Regions from separate parts of the Paraclostridium dentum genome, predicted to be linked through region 1. Evidence: riboswitches for the same ligand, from Rfam matches in the RefSeq annotation. Region 1 holds a riboswitch; the other holds the start of a gene.
What was found. A riboswitch is a leader RNA that binds a small molecule or an ion and turns the genes downstream of it on or off. The one in region 1 is predicted to bind glycine.

Region 1 (8,189 bases):
ATTGTAATTAAAAAAATATTTCCTAAATACAAGAATAAATGCGAATTGAAGCCAGGAGATATAGTATTAGAAATAAATGATAAAGACATATTTGAAGTTATAAAAGAAAAATCTAAATATAGATCTCTTTCAAGAAAAGAAGCTATTGTAAATTGCTTACAAGGATATTTATTTAGAACTTCAAATGATAATATTAAGCTAAAACTAAAAAGAGATGGGAAAGACATAATTAAAAATGTTAAGTGTTATAATGATCAATCAATGTTTGATATAAAAGAGCCATCACACAAGCTTTTAGATGGAAATATAGGATATATTAACCCAGGACAATTATCGAAAAATGAAATAGATAAAATAATGAACAAATTTATGAATACAGAAGGTATTATAGTAGATTTAAGAGAATATCCATCTGAATTTATTGTTTATGATTTAGGTAAAATGATTATTTCAAAACCAACAATTTTTTCAAAAATATCTGTACCTAGTCAATCAGTTCCAGGGGAATTTATATTTGAAAAAGATCAAATTGTTAACCCAGATGATAAAAAGCATTATAAAGGAAAAGTAATGATATTAATGAATGAAAGAAGTCAAAGTCAATCTGAGTTTACTGTAATGGCACTAAAAAAAGGAACTAATGCTAAAGTAATAGGAAGTAACTCTATTGGTACCGATGGAAATGTAACAGAGGTTTATTTGCCAGGAGGTGTAACAACTTTAATAACTGGACTAGGAGTTTATAACCCAGATGGCTCACAAACTCAAAGAATAGGTCTTAAACCAGATATTTACATAAAGCCAACTATAGATGGAATAAAAGAGGGAAGAGATGAACTTTCAGAAAAAGCTATAGAAGTTATAAAAAGTAAATAAAAAACAAATATAAGGCTAGAAAATTTTCTAGCCTTATATTTATTTAAATATGTGCACATAATTATTAGTATATAGAATGAAATAATAAATAATTATTAAATCAAGGAAAGACAAATATATGAAAATGAAATGGGAAGAAAAATTTATCGAACTATATACTAAAGGGAAAGTGCAAGAAGCTAAAGATTTAAAAAATATACATGTTCCAAGTAAGTTATACAAATACCAAAAAATAGATGAAAATAGACTGAAAAATTTAGAAGATGGAAAGCTATACTTTTCAAATAGGGAGCACTTAAATGATCCCTTTGACTTACTACCAGTACATTATAATGAAGATGAGATAATACAGTTCTTAAAAGGAGAAGATTGTCCAGCAAATAACTTATCAAAATCAGAAATAATAAGTAAGATAGATAAAGTTTTAAATAGTTTTAGTGATCATATAAAAATACTATCTCTAAGTACTAGCATATATAACATACCTCTATGGACTCATTATGGAGATAACCATAGAGGTATGTGTATTGAATATGATATAGATAACTTAGATAGAAATAGTGATTTTTATGATTGCTTGCTAAAAGTAAGTTATATAGATAAAAAAGTAGAAATAACTGAAGTCTTAAAAAATACTTTATCTAATCTAATAAATAATGATGAGTTAAAAGTAGATTCTATGTTTTTATTATATTTCACATTGACAATGAAACACAAAAGCTGGCAATATGAAAATGAATGGAGAATTATATTAAAAAGTAATAGTGGGGAATGTGGGATAGAAAAAAGTCTAATGAAAGTAAAAGCTATTTACTTAGGAAAAGATTGTAGCAAAGAAAATATAGAAAGAGTTATAGAAATTTCTAAAAAATTAAATTGTAAAGTTTATAAGATGGAATATTCTAAAGGGATTGATTTTAGATTGATACCACAGAAGATATATTAAATTAAATAAATTTAAATTTGATTAGTTAATAAAATTTGTTGACAATTAATAAATTAAGATACTACAATTTAAATATAAAAATTAAATAAACCAGGTGATGTTAGCGAGAGATACTTTTTAAATAAAGAGCCGACGGAGAAATTTGAATAACTTCCAATTTTCAAAGAAACTTTCAGGCAAAGGAATCGTTAACTGATGGATCTCTGGAAAGCCCTTAATTGTAAGGCGCCGAAGAAGAAATGATACTATAAGTATTAAAACTTTCAGGTACAAGAAACAGAGGATATAGGAATATTATTTATTTCTATATCCTCTTTTTAATTTTCTAAAAATATATTAAGGAGAAGTTTGATATGGAAAATTTAAAAAAAACGTATCTACTGAGTGCACACGAAGCTTTAGGCGCAAAGATGATAGACTTTGCGGGATGGTATATGCCACTAGAATATGAAGGCTTAATAAAAGAACATGAATCTGTAAGAAATTATGCTGGATTATTTGATGTATCTCATATGGGAGAAATTATTATAAAAGGTGCGCAAGCAAAGTCTTACTTACAAAACTTACTTACAAATGACATAGAAATATTAGAAGATAATCAAGCTATATATACGTTTATGTGCTATCCTAACGGAGGTGTAGTTGATGATTTATTAGTTTATAGATTCGATGAAAATAATTTTTATTTAGTAATAAATGCTAGTAATATAGAAAAAGATTTTAAGTGGATGAATGAAAACAAACAAGATTATGATATAGAAATAGAAAACATCTCTAGTGAAATTTCAGAACTTGCAATTCAAGGACCTTTATCTCAAAGAGTACTTCAAGAAATATGCGATGAAAATTTAGATGAAATTAAATCATTTTACTTCAATAAAAATATAAAAGTTGACCAAACATCAGTTCTAATATCTAGAACTGGATATACAGGCGAAGACGGATTTGAAATATATTGCAAAAATGAAGATGTAGAAAAAATATGGAACAAATTATTGGAAGTAGGTGAAAAATATAAACTTAAACCTTGTGGATTGGGTTGCAGAGATACATTAAGATTTGAGGCTGGATTACCCCTTTATGGAAATGAATTAAGTGAAGCTATAACGCCACTAGAAGCTGGTTTTTCATTCTTTGTAAAGTTAGATAAAGGTAATTTTATAGGAAAAAATGAATTAAAAATGCAAAAAGAAAAAGGTTTAAATAGAAAGCTTATTGGATTTGAACTTACAGGTAAAGGTATAGCAAGACAAGGGTATGAGGTTATGGCTTATGAGAATGTAATAGGATATGTAACAACTGGATATAAATCTCCAACTTTGAATAAAAGTATAGGATTTGCTCTTATAGATGCTAATTATTCAGAAATTGGAAGAGATGTAGATATATGTATTAGAAAGAAAAAAGTAAAAGCAAAAATTATTAACAAAAGATTTTACAAAAAACCAACAGAGATTCATGCTTAAAAATAGATATTAAAAACTGAATATAAAACTATTATGGAGGTTGGGTTATGTTTAAATATATACCGATTACAGATGAGGATAAAGAAAAGATGCTAAGTGAAATAGGAGTAGAATCAGTAGATGAGTTATTTAGTGATATTCCTAATGAATTAAAGCTTAATAGAGATCTAAATTTAGAAACTTCCAAAAGTGAAATAGAAGTATTAAAAAAAATAAAATCTATAGCTAAAGAAAATAATAGCATAGATAACTTGACTTGTTTTCTAGGAGCAGGAGCATATGATCACTATATACCATCTGTAATTAAACATATTACATCAAGATCAGAATTTTATACAGCATATACACCATATCAGGGAGAAATAAGTCAAGGGACATTACAAACTATATTTGAATTTCAATCAATGATTTCTGAACTTACAGGAATGGATATAGCTAATGCATCTATGTATGATGGAGCTACTGCAAGTGTAGAAGCTTGTGTAATGGCACTAAATAGTGGGAAAAATAAAAATAAAATACTAGTAGCAAAATCTATAAATCCTGAGATTATGGAAGTTATAAAAACATATATGAAATTCAAAGATATTGAAGTTATAGAAATCGATTATGATAGAAAAACAGGAAGAGTTGATGTAGATAGTTTAAAAGCAAATATAGATAAAGAAAGTGCTTGTATGTTAGTTCAAAGTCCCAACTTTTTTGGAATTATTGAAGAAATGGAAGAAATAGAGTCTATTACTCATCAAAACAAAGCAATGCTTATTATGAATGTCAATCCAATAACTTTAGGAGTTTTAAAATCACCAGGAGAGTTAGGTGCGGACATCGCTGTAGGAGAAGCTCAACCATTAGGAAACTCTTTAAATTTTGGAGGGCCATTTGTAGGGTTTATGAGTACAAAATCTAAAAATATAAGAAAACTTCCAGGAAGAATAGTAGGAGAAACTATTGACTCAAGAGGACAAAGAGCATATGTTCTAACACTTCAGGCAAGAGAACAGCACATAAGAAGAGAAAAAGCTACGTCTAATATTTGCTCAAATCAAGCTTTGAATGCCCTTTCAGCTACGATATATATGGCTACAATGGGATATAAGGGATTAAAAGAGGTAGCAAATCAGTGTATTCAAAAATCACATTATGCTTGTAATGAATTAGCAAAAACTGGAGAGTATGAAAAGGTGTTTACAGGAGAGTTTTTTAATGAATTTACAGTTAAATCTAAATATCACAACGTAGATAGTATTAACGAAAATTTATTAAAAGAAAACATAATTGGTGGATTTAATTTAGAAAATAAATTTAAAGAACTTAATAACTGTTCGTTATATTGTGTTACAGAAAAAAGAAGCAAGGATGAAATTGATAATTTAGTTAATGTTATATCTAGTATGGGCTTTAAAGATAGTAAAGAAAAAATTATTGATACTATGGGGGCTATATAAATGAAAGATTATAATAAATTATTAATAGAAATTTCAAAAGAAGGAAGATTTGCATATTCACTTCCTCCTATAGATATAGATGAGGATGAAAATTTAATTCCTGATAATTTAAAAAGAACTATAAATCCGAAGTTGCCTATGGTAAGTGAAGTAGATGTTGTTAGACACTTTACACTTTTATCAAATAAGAACTTTGGAGTTGATACAGGATTCTATCCACTAGGGTCTTGTACTATGAAATACAATCCCAAATTAAATGAAGACATAGCATCAATAGAAGAATTTACTAATATACATCCTTATCAAAATGAAAAGACAGTTCAAGGTTCACTTCATATAATGTATGATTTTTCAAATATGTTAAAAGAAATAACAGGAATGGATGAAATAACATTACAACCATCTGCAGGCTCTCATGGAGAGTTAACAGGCTTGATGCTTATAAAAGCATATCATGAAAATAGAGGCGATTTTAAAAGAAATAAGATAATAGTTCCAGATTCAGCGCATGGAACAAATCCAGCGAGTGCAAATCTATGTGGATGTAATATAGTGCAAATAAAATCCGATAAAAATGGATGTGTGGATATTGAGGCTTTAAAAGAAGTGCTAGATGATACTGTTTGTGCTTTGATGCTTACAAATCCAAGTACATTGGGTATATTTGAAAAAAATATAACTAAAATTGCAGATTTAGTACATGAAGTAGGTGGACTATTGTATTATGATGGCGCAAATATGAATGCTATTATGGGAATTAGTAGGCCTTCGGATATGGGATTTGATGTTGTTCATCTAAATCTTCATAAAACTTTCTCAACTCCACATGGAGGAGGAGGACCAGGTAGCGGTCCAGTTGGAGTTAAAAAGGAATTAATCCCATTTTTACCAGTTCCAATAATCGAAAAGCATGAAAATAGATATTCATTGAATTATAATAAAGAGAATTCTATAGGGAAAATAAAAAATTTCTATGGGAACTTTGGAGTTATACTAAAGGCATATTCATATATTTTGACTATGGGTTCAGATGGGTTGAAACTAGCAAGTGAAATGGCTGTACTAAATGCAAACTACTTAAAAGAAAGACTTAAAAAGTACTATACATTACCTTTTGACACTGTATGTAAGCACGAATTTGTATTAAGTGGAAAAAAACTTGGAGAAGTAACTACTATGGATGTTGCAAAAAGACTTTTAGACTATGGATATCATCCTCCAACAGTGTATTTTCCATTAATTGTAGATAGTGCAATAATGATAGAGCCAACTGAAACAGAAAGCTTAGAAACTTTGGATAGTTTTATAGATGCAATGATAAAAATATCAGAAGAAATAAAAGATAATCCGGAGATATTGATAAGTTCTCCTCATAATACACCAGTAGGTCGATTAGACGAAACTAGAGCAGCTAAAAAACAAATTTTAAAATGGTAAATAAAAATGAGGTGCTTATTTATAGGCATCTCATTTTTATTTACCATTTTAAAATATCTAAATAAGGCATATAGATTTAGTCAATTGAATAGTAATTTATTAATGTTATATAAATTAGGGGGGATTTCATGGAATTTGAAATTACAAAGGAAATTTTCACTGTGAATTTGGACATGATAGCAACTCTAGCACTAGCTACATTACTTTTGCTTTTAGGAAATTACTTAAGAAAAAAGATTAGTTTTTTAGACAAATTTTGCATACCAGGGCCAGTTATAGGAGGTCTTTTATTTGCAATTATAATATTTATTTCAAAGACTGTAAATTTATTTAACTTAGAGATGGATACAACTTTACAATCACCGTTTATGATAGCTTTTTTTACCACGATAGGATTAGGAGCTAGCTTTTCTCTTATAAAAAAGGGTGGAAAGTTATTAATAATTTATTGGATATTGTGTGGAGGACTTGCTATATTTCAAAATGTAATAGGTGTTATAGGGGCAAAGCTAACAAATATAAACCCTCTTATAGGTATTATGTGTGGAGCTGTTTCTATGGAAGGTGGTCATGCAAATGCGGCTTCCTTTGGGGCAACTATAGAAGGGTTAGGTGTAAATGGTGCGGTTACAATAGGGATGGCAGCAGCTACATTTGGTGTTATTTTTGGAGGAATTATAGGAGGGCCAGTTTCTAGATACTTAATAGATAAGTACAATTTAAAACCATTAGTAGAAGAATATGATAAAAATATATCAGTAGAAGAAACGGCAGGAATAAAATTAAGTGACTCATTCAATTCAAGTACTATGATAACTCAAATTGCAGTTATAGCATCTTGCATGACTATTGGAAATTTATTTGGGTCATGGTTTTCAAATGCTACAGGTGTAGTACTTCCAGGATATGTAGGTGCAATGTTTGTTGCAGTTTTATTTAGAAATTTAAACGACAAGATAAATATTGTGAAAATAGATTTATATTCAGTTGATATAATAAGCAATGTTTGTTTAGGAATATTTTTAACAATGGCACTTATGAGTATCAAATTATGGGAATTAGCAGGACTTGCAGGACCGATGATAGTAATAGTTCTTGCACAAGTTATATTTATAGCATTATATGGAATATTTATTGGATTTAGATTATTAGGAAAGGATTTTGATGCGGCAGTTATGGTTTCAGGTATGTTAGGTCATGGACTTGGAGCAACTCCAAATGCATTAGCTAATATAAATTCTGTTACTTCTAAGTATGGAAATTCAACAAAGGCTTTTTTAATAGTACCTTTAGTTGGAGCATTTTTAGTAGATTTAGTGGGAATACCTACAATTGTAACTTTTATAAACTTTTTTAGTTAACTATCCAAAGTAAAAAATATAATTTGGTAATAAATAGGGTGGATAAATATTCACAAAGAATATTATAAGTGCTACAATTTACTAAACTGTATAAAAGGAGACTTGTAGATATGTTTAAGCAAATGAGAAGAAAAGAAAGACAAATTGAAATTGTAGAGGCTGAAGAAATTTTAAAAAATGGAGAGTATGGGGTTTTATCTACAAATGGAGAAAATGGATACTCATATGGTACACCACTAAGCTATGTATATTTTAATAACTCAGTATATTTTCATTGTGCATTAGAAGGACAAAAGCTAGAAAACATTAATTATAATAACAAAGTTTCATTTTGTGTAGTAGGCAAAACTTGTATAATTCCAGAAAAGTTTAGCACAAAATATGAAAGTACTATTTTATTTGGAGAAGCTAATGAAATTTTTGGAGAAGAAAAAAATGAAGCTTTAATAGAGATATTAAAAAAATACTCTCCTGATTTTATAGATAAAGGCAAATTGTACATAAAAAATGCTGGAGACAAAACTAAAGTAATAAAGATAAACATTAATAAAACCTCAGGCAAAGCTATTGTATAAATTTAAATAAAAAAGAAGTTATTTCTAATAACTTCTTTTTTATTTAAATTGAATAGAAGGTGTTTAAAATTACATCTTTT
Region 2 (8,189 bases), 980 kb from region 1:
AAAGTTTCCTCCACCTCTTTGGTTCATATCTCCACAAGCTTCTTCTGAACATTCTATTACATAATCTATATCCAATGGATTAACATTTTCTTTTCTTATTAATTGTACTGCAGCCACCACTCCTGAAGCTTTTACAACTAAGTTTTCAAACATTGTATGTGCGTTTAAGTTAACGTCAACATCATGAGCTCTCTTAACATATCCAACTAATTGATCATTATGGTATAATCCTTCAGCATGGTGTGAATCTATTAATTCATTTGCATCATCTATATTATCACCTTTAAGCTTTCCAAAGAATGGAGCTAGCTCTGGGTAGTTCTTTTCAAAGTTAGGTCTTATATTGTTAACGAAATCTTCTTTTAATTTAACTAAGTCAAAAGCATCGCATATTTGCATCATTGCTAAAAATTCATCTTGTGGCATTATTTCTCCACGCTTACCATCTCTTTTTCCTTCCATTTTGTATTCGCACCATGGAAGAGCTATTTCTCTTAATTCTTCTGGTCTATTGTTTCCTATGTAAACTTGGTTTGGTATATAATTTACTACTTCTTCATAACTTCTTATATGATTAGTAACTTCTTTTAAAAATTCTGATTCTGGATGTGTTTCTCTCTCAACAGCACAAGTAGTACCATTTTTAACTATCATATCTGGTGTGTGAACTAAAATATAACTAGCACCTTTTAAAACTGGAAATGTCATAATATTTACCCCCAATGTATATATGTTATTATTTTTACTTGAATTCTATTATGATAAAAGACTGGATGACTTTATAAAAAATAGGTGGGAAAATAACCCACCTATTTAGTTTTAACTTTATTTAATTCAATATTAAGCGTTAGCCATTATATCCTTTAAAGTTATATCTTTTTCAAATACTGTTTGACCATCAACTTCAGTAGCTAATGCAACTAAGCATTTTTCAACTAATTTTCTTCTTAAAGCTTTTTCCTCAGCTGGATCTAACTTAGGATTACCAAGAGGATGAGGTATAGCTATAGCTGGAACTATTCTGTTAGCTCCAACAGTTAAAGATATAGGTACTACTGTACAGATATGAACAACTGGAAGACCAGCTCTTTCTATCTCTTTTACCATCGTTGCACCGCAACGAGTACAAGTACCTCAAGTAGATGTTAGTATTACAGCGTCAACGCCTGCAGCTATTAACTTTTGAGCGTATTCAGCAGCAAACTTCTTAGAACTTGCAACAGCAGTTCCGTTACCTGTAGTTGTATAGAAGAACTCATGTAAAGAACCTATAGCTCCTTCTCTTTCTAAGTCTCTTAAAACATCTACTGGTAAAACTCTATCTGAGTCTAAGTTACAATAAACTGGGTCGAATCCACCATGAGCAGTTTCGTAAGTTTCTTCAGTTAAATCGTCAACTCCTGCTATAGAATATTCACCGTATTTAGATGCAGAAGAAGATTCTATTCTATCTGGATTTCCTTTAGGAACTATACCACCAGAAGTAACTAGAGCTATTTTAGCTTTAGATAAATCTTTTATAGCTGGTTGTGGATCAACTCTATCAAAGTTTGGCATTGGATATTCAGTTACGAAATCCTCACCTTTTATTTTCTTTAATAACATATCTACAGCTCTCTTAGAACCTCTTTCTTTAGCGAAGTAGTTAACTCTTACTCCTCTTTCTATATAACCTTCTTCAGCTGGAGATCCTATTTCTTCTCCATTAGCTAACTTCTTAGCTAATGTAGCTATTTTTGGAAGAGCCTTTCTCATACCAGCAGCAGAGTCAGATGTTGATACTATATATAAATCTTTCTTGAACATATCTGCTCCTGGATTTTCAATGTACATTCCTGTTAAAGCTGGTATATTTAATTCATCTTTTACGAATTTAGTTATTGTTCCTGCAGCAACCCCGTATCTTCCTGCATTGAACGCTGGTCCAGCTATAAATAATTGTGGTTCGAAGCTCTTAACCATTCCTAATACTTCTTGGCTAGCAGACTCCATGTTTTCTCCGAAATAGCTATCTCCACAAACTACAGTTCCAACTATTTCTATTTCATCCCCTAATAACTTGTTTAATTGTAAACTTATTGGAGGTAATTTTTCAGCTATGTGTGGTTTCGTATCAGCTTTTTCTTCCCCTCCAATTCCTGCGAAGAATTGGTTTACGTAGTGAACTACTTTTATCTTTTCCATCTTTATCTCAACCCCTTTTGATTTAATTAGGCATTATATTTGCAGAATTGACCTCTTATATCGTTCATTTCTTCAACTATTTCATCAACTTCAAGAACCATTTCCATCATACTTATTTGATCTTCGTAAACTGATTCATCAAATAACTCTTTCATTTCTGGTTCAACAACATGATAAACAGCCAATCCTAACTCAACACCAGCAAGTGGTCCAGCGAAAGTTGGATCTCCAGCAGTTACTGTTTCAGCTGCAAGACCTGCAGCTTCGGCTTCAGCAGCACCTAGTAAAACCACAACATTTTCAGCACCGAATTTTTCAGTAGCATCTTTAACTCTGTTTTGGTTTTCTAAGTCCATAGCCCCAGCAGCAGTTCAGACAAAACATTCTGTTGAAGCAAAAACTATTTCAGTATTTTCTACAGTGTTTACACACTCTTCTATCGCAGGTCCCGGAATTCCGTCACGGTCACCTATGATTATGATCTTTTTATTACTTAATAAGCTCATAATATATCTCCTTTTCCCATTTATTTTAATATTGTCATTTTAATACCTTTTTAAATTCACACTCTTTAAAAATCTATTTTTATTTAACTATATTCTTCTCAGCTATATTATGAAACACTTGTATTTACGAATGTAGCGTAGTGACGTTTAAACGTTTGTTGACGTAGCACTTAAAGACTAAAAGTCTTTGTGCGAAGGAAACAATGTTTAAATGGCACGAAGCGACCTCATCGTATTACAGTTTCTAATACCCCTTAGCTGTTAAGAATCCGAATCCTGTTTCATTAGTAGCTCCAGTTATTACTTGTATCTCAGCTTCTATAGATCCATCTTCTCTTAAAGATCCAGCAGCTCCACCAGCTATAACATCAGCAACTTCAACGTGTCCTATAACTCTATCCATCTTAGGTAATACAACAACTTGGTTAGCATTTCCACCAGTTACAACAGCGTTAGCTTTAACATCAGCATCAGCTAATGATTGAGATGCTCCATCTCTACCAGCATACTCATCTGTAACTATAACAGTTTTAACACCTTGACCTTCTATTTTCTTGCAGTTCATTATAAGGTCTGTATCTGGGTTACCAAATCCTTCTTGAGATACTATTACAGCATCTAAGCCTAATTGTTTACATAATTTAGCAGTCCAGTTAGAAGATCTTTCTTTATCTGCTAAGTATACGTTTTCATTAGTTATAATAACTCCTACAAAGTTTATTTCTTTTCCGTGTTGTAGATATAAATCTTCAACTACTGAGTTATTCATGTGTACATAACTTGGGTTTTTATCACAAGCTGAAACACAGTTACCACTTACTATAGCTCCGTCCATTAATTCAGTTGGGTATAATAATGTTGGTACTATTTGCTTAGCGTCAACTCCGTAAACATATGTGTCATGTAATAATCCTTGAGTTTGAAGCATGTATACATATCCTACTTTAGGAAGTTCTGGATACTCTGCTATTGACTCTAATAATGGCTTAGTTTCGTACTCTACAACTTCATCTGGAGTTAAGTTTCTAGCAACTTCTCCTAAGTATGTAGCAGCTTTGAATCCTATCATTCTAACAGCTCTTTCGTGATCGTATTGCTTTAAACCATCTATTGGTTCAGCTATAACAACAACGTTGTTTAACTTAGAGAATGGTGTATATTCAGCTCCAGGACCAGTCATATCTATTATACCTTCTTGGAAACCAACTATTTTACCAGTTGTTACAACTCCAACATTTTTAAGTGCATGAGTTCTACCTTCTCCAACAGTGTCAACTTTTGATATAACTCCTGGGAATATTCCTCCATTACCATCAACTTTTACTCTCGGTTCTATAACGTCTTTAACTGGTATTATTCTAACGCTTTCCCCTGGACGAACTATATCTAAATCTATTGATTTTATATGTTCATCTCCACCAATTTCTTTTAACATCTCTTCTTTGTTGATGTATAATACTGAATCTTTAACTTCTGTTACTGCTCCAAATTGTACATCTTTTATAAAGATTTTCCCTAACTCAAGACGCATATTGGCACCCCCTAATTTTTTGAACTTAATTTATTTTAACGGGGAATTGAATCCCCATTAATTACTTATAAGTGCTTCTTTATCATAGCTTCTATATTAGAAACTGTAGCATCATCTTTTGTTACTTCATCTATTTTAGCTCCATCTTTGTAAATAGCTATAGTTGGAAGACCTAAAACCTTCTCTTTTATAGCAACTCTTCTAGCTTTAGTTATATCGAATTTACAGAACTTTATGTTTTCCCCATATGCTTCTGCAAATTTTTCTATATCTGGAAGTAATGCTTTACAAGGCTCACAACCTTGACTCCAGAAATCAACTAATACTAGCCCTTCTGCTTCTAATACTTCTGGATCGAATGTATTTTTTTCTAATGCTATCATTTCAGTATCCCCCTTATTGGATTTTATATATTTTAATATATTTTTAATATATTAATAGCTATTTTAATTTAAGTACCGTTCACTAAGTAATGTTTAATTTGATAAACATCATCCCCCGATAACCTTGTTAAACGTACTTTTTTATTAGCAATTAGTAACTTCTTCTTCGAAGTTTGCTTCTACATATCTTTCAGCTGTTACTGCAGCTATAGCTCCATCAGCTGTTGCTGTAACAACTTGTCTTAATGATTTAACTCTACAATCTCCTGCAGCAAATACACCTGGTATATTTGTTAACATATTATCATCTGTTTTGATGTATCCATAGTCATCCATATCTACTTTACCTTTGAATAACTCTGTTTGAGAATCAAATCCTACGAATATGAATATTCCCATAGTTCCATCTTCTTCATCAGCGAAGTATTCATTAGTTTCACCTGTTTGAGTATTTCTAAATACTACTGATTCAACTAATCCATCACCTTTTATTTCATCTATAACTGTATCTAATAAGAATTCTATTCTTTCATTAGCTCTTGCTTTATCTTCTATAGATCTAGCACATCTTAAACCTTGTCTTCTATGAACTATAGTAACTTTTCTAGCAAACTTAGTTAAGTATAATGCTTCTTCTATAGCACTATCGCCTCCTCCAACTACGAATACTTCGAAATCTTCGAAGAAGTCAGCGTCACATGTAGCACAGTAAGAAACTCCTTTACCTGTTAATTCTTTTTCTCCTGGGCATCCTAATTTTTTAGGAGTAGCTCCAGTAGCTATTATAACAGTTTTAGCTCTGTACTCACCTTTTTCACCTTTTAATACTTTTATGTTTCCTTCTAATTCAGTGTCTACTATAGAGTCTCTAACTATTTCAGCACCGAATTCTTTACATTGCTCTACCATTCTAGCTATTAAGCTTGGTCCAGTAGCATTTTCAACTGATCCTGGATAGTTAGCAACTTCATGAGTTATAACTATTTGTCCACCAGTTTTTCCTTTTTCAAGTATTAAAGTCTTCATTTTAGCTCTTGCGCCGTAAAGACCAGCTGCAAGACCTGCAGGTCCACAACCTATTATGACTATGTCATATAAATTTTCCATTATCTCGACCCCCTATTTTTATTAATATATATACACCAAAGTTTATACATATTGTATTCTTTGGATTGTATTTCTCATTATATCAAAATCAATTACTCTGAAATCGTCTAAAACTTTTTCAGTCCACATAGGAGTTAACTTGTTGTTTTTAAATTTTTCTGCTGTTTCTATGGCTTCTTCTATTAAGTTTAATGAATTTTTGTCTAGAGATTTCCCCTTTTTAATTATGACTGTACGATATGGTGTCTCATTGGGTTTTACGCTCCCATATAGCGGATGTGATAATAATTCATACCCCTTATGAACTAAATCCCTACATTCCTTTAATGTTCCTATATAGTCAGTGTCTAACATTATAACTTCTTTGTCAGTAACGTTTTCCTGAATCATAGGATTGTTAGTGATTATTAACATTTGTCTACACTCACTTTCAAAATTTCTTTTGTTAAACTAAAAAACAGGAAACTAAGTCCCCACTTAGTTCCCTGTCAAAATATCTTTCAGAGATCCGTCCAGTTAAAGTCCTTTTACCTGAGAATTTCATTTAAATCCTTTTGGGATGAATTTAAATTTGTCCCTTCGGTCATCTCTAATTTCCCCAAATTAGAGACCGTCTCTTTTAACCTTCAAACGGTTTAATTTTTAATTTTGTCTTTGCCCCTTAGGTGCTTTTCTTAATTACATTATATCTAGCTTGGTAAATATATACAATACTTTTCCAAATATTTTTTTATGTTTTTTTGTTGATATTGTCCATTTTTTGTCAAACCGTTGGTATAGCTATAATCTTTTTATTAACTTCTTTGCATAGATTTTATCTATTAAGTTAATTTTCTAACTTTCAATTTATATTTATTCTAATTTCTTTTAAGTATTCCTTTTTTATTCCTTTATTTTTTAATTTTTTTTAACCATATCATATGTTAAACAAACAGGTTTTTTTGTTCGTGGATCTTCAACAATTTCTGCATCAATATTAAAAATTTCTTTTAGATTTTCTTTTGTCATAACATCATGAGCTTCACCTTCACATACAATTTTCCCTTTTTTAATTCCTATCATATGATCTGCAAATCTAGATGCATTGTTTAACTCATGAATAACCATTACAATAGTTCGTTTTTCATTTTTATTTAATTCATCTAATAACTGTAAAATTTCTAATTGATGAGCTAAATCTAAATATGTTGTAGGTTCATCTAGTAATAATATATCTGTTTCTTGTGCAAGAGCCATTGCTATCCAGGCCCTTTGTCTTTGTCCACCAGATAAATCATCAATATTTCTATCTCTAAATTCAGATATTTTTGTAACTTCCATAGCCCAGCTTACAATATCCTTGTCTTCTTTATTCATCTTTCCAAATCCCTTTTGATGAGGAAATCTACCATAAGATATTAATTCCTCTACAGTAAGCCCGCTTGGAGCTTGTGGATTTTGTGGAAGTACTGCCATTTCTTTTGCAATATCTGTTGGGTTTTCCTCATGAAGATTTTTACCATTTATATAAATACTTCCGCTCTTTGGATTTATTATTCTTCCTATAGTTTTTAAAATAGTAGATTTACCGCATCCATTAGCTCCTATTATTGTAGTTATTTTTCCTTTTGGTATATTTAAATTTAAGTTTTTTACAATATCTATATTTCCATAAGATATGTTTAAGTCCTTAGTTATTATTGAATTCATAATTTTTACCTCTTTCTAATCTGCTAACATTAAATATATAAAATAAGGTACACCTATTATAGATATAACTATTCCTACTGGTATTTCTATTGGTGCTAGTAAATTTCTAGATACAGTATCAGCTGCTAATATAAGTAATATTCCTATTAATGCTGATATAGGTACTAATCTTTTATGTTTAGGTCCAACAAGCTTTCTAGCAATGTGAGGTGAGCCTAATCCTAAAAATGAAATACTTCCAGCTACTGATGTTGCAACTCCGGCTAATATAACTGCATAAGTTATTAGCTTTTTTCTTTCCTTTTCTACATTAACACCAAGCCCTGTAGATATTTCATCTCCTAAATTTAATGCATCTAGATATCTTGATTTATATATTGCAAGAAACATAAATACTATTATAAAAGGTAGTATTGCTAGTACATACTTCCAGTTACTACCCCATATACTTCCTGATGTCCACGCCATTACTCTATTAAATTCCTGAGTTGTAAATTTCAATTGGAAAATTGTCATTATAGATGTAAATGCTATATTTATACCTATTCCTATTAAAAGTAACCTTTGAGAGCTAATTCCATTTTTAAATGCTAATACATATATTAAAAAAGCTCCAAATAATGCTCCCAGTAATGCAACTATAGGCATTGTAAATATAGTTAAGTTGCTTACTCCATCATATACATTTCCATTCATTAGATATATATACACTACAACAAACAATGCAGCTCCTGAGTTTATACCTAATATTCCTGAATCTGCTAAATCATTTTTAGTAACTCCCTGAAG

Region 2: another riboswitch for glycine. It lies ahead of ACN6I1_RS10895 (GrdX family protein); the one in region 1 lies ahead of gcvT (glycine cleavage system aminomethyltransferase GcvT).

The regions. Positions count from the first base shown of each region.
Region 1 is NZ_CP183813.1:1,376,001-1,384,189, forward strand. Features, by position in the region: gene ACN6I1_RS06135 (S41 family peptidase) at 1-876, shown strand, start outside; gene ACN6I1_RS06140 (DUF2971 domain-containing protein) at 995-1,822, shown strand; glycine riboswitch at 1,917-2,020, shown strand; gene gcvT (glycine cleavage system aminomethyltransferase GcvT) at 2,176-3,288, shown strand; gene gcvPA (aminomethyl-transferring glycine dehydrogenase subunit GcvPA) at 3,336-4,736, shown strand; gene gcvPB (aminomethyl-transferring glycine dehydrogenase subunit GcvPB) at 4,737-6,173, shown strand; gene gltS (sodium/glutamate symporter) at 6,302-7,534, shown strand; gene ACN6I1_RS06165 (pyridoxamine 5'-phosphate oxidase family protein) at 7,645-8,109, shown strand.
Region 2 is NZ_CP183813.1:2,359,297-2,367,485, forward strand. Features, by position in the region: gene grdC (glycine/sarcosine/betaine reductase complex component C subunit beta) at 1-708, opposite strand, end outside; gene grdB (glycine reductase complex selenoprotein B) at 841-2,184, opposite strand; gene grdA (glycine/sarcosine/betaine reductase complex selenoprotein A) at 2,211-2,690, opposite strand; gene ACN6I1_RS10880 (glycine/sarcosine/betaine reductase component B subunit) at 2,935-4,221, opposite strand; gene trxA (thioredoxin TrxA) at 4,287-4,604, opposite strand; gene trxB (thioredoxin-disulfide reductase) at 4,749-5,711, opposite strand; gene ACN6I1_RS10895 (GrdX family protein) at 5,754-6,125, opposite strand; glycine riboswitch at 6,221-6,341, opposite strand; gene ACN6I1_RS10900 (ABC transporter ATP-binding protein) at 6,609-7,400, opposite strand; gene ACN6I1_RS10905 (FecCD family ABC transporter permease) at 7,416-8,189, opposite strand, start outside.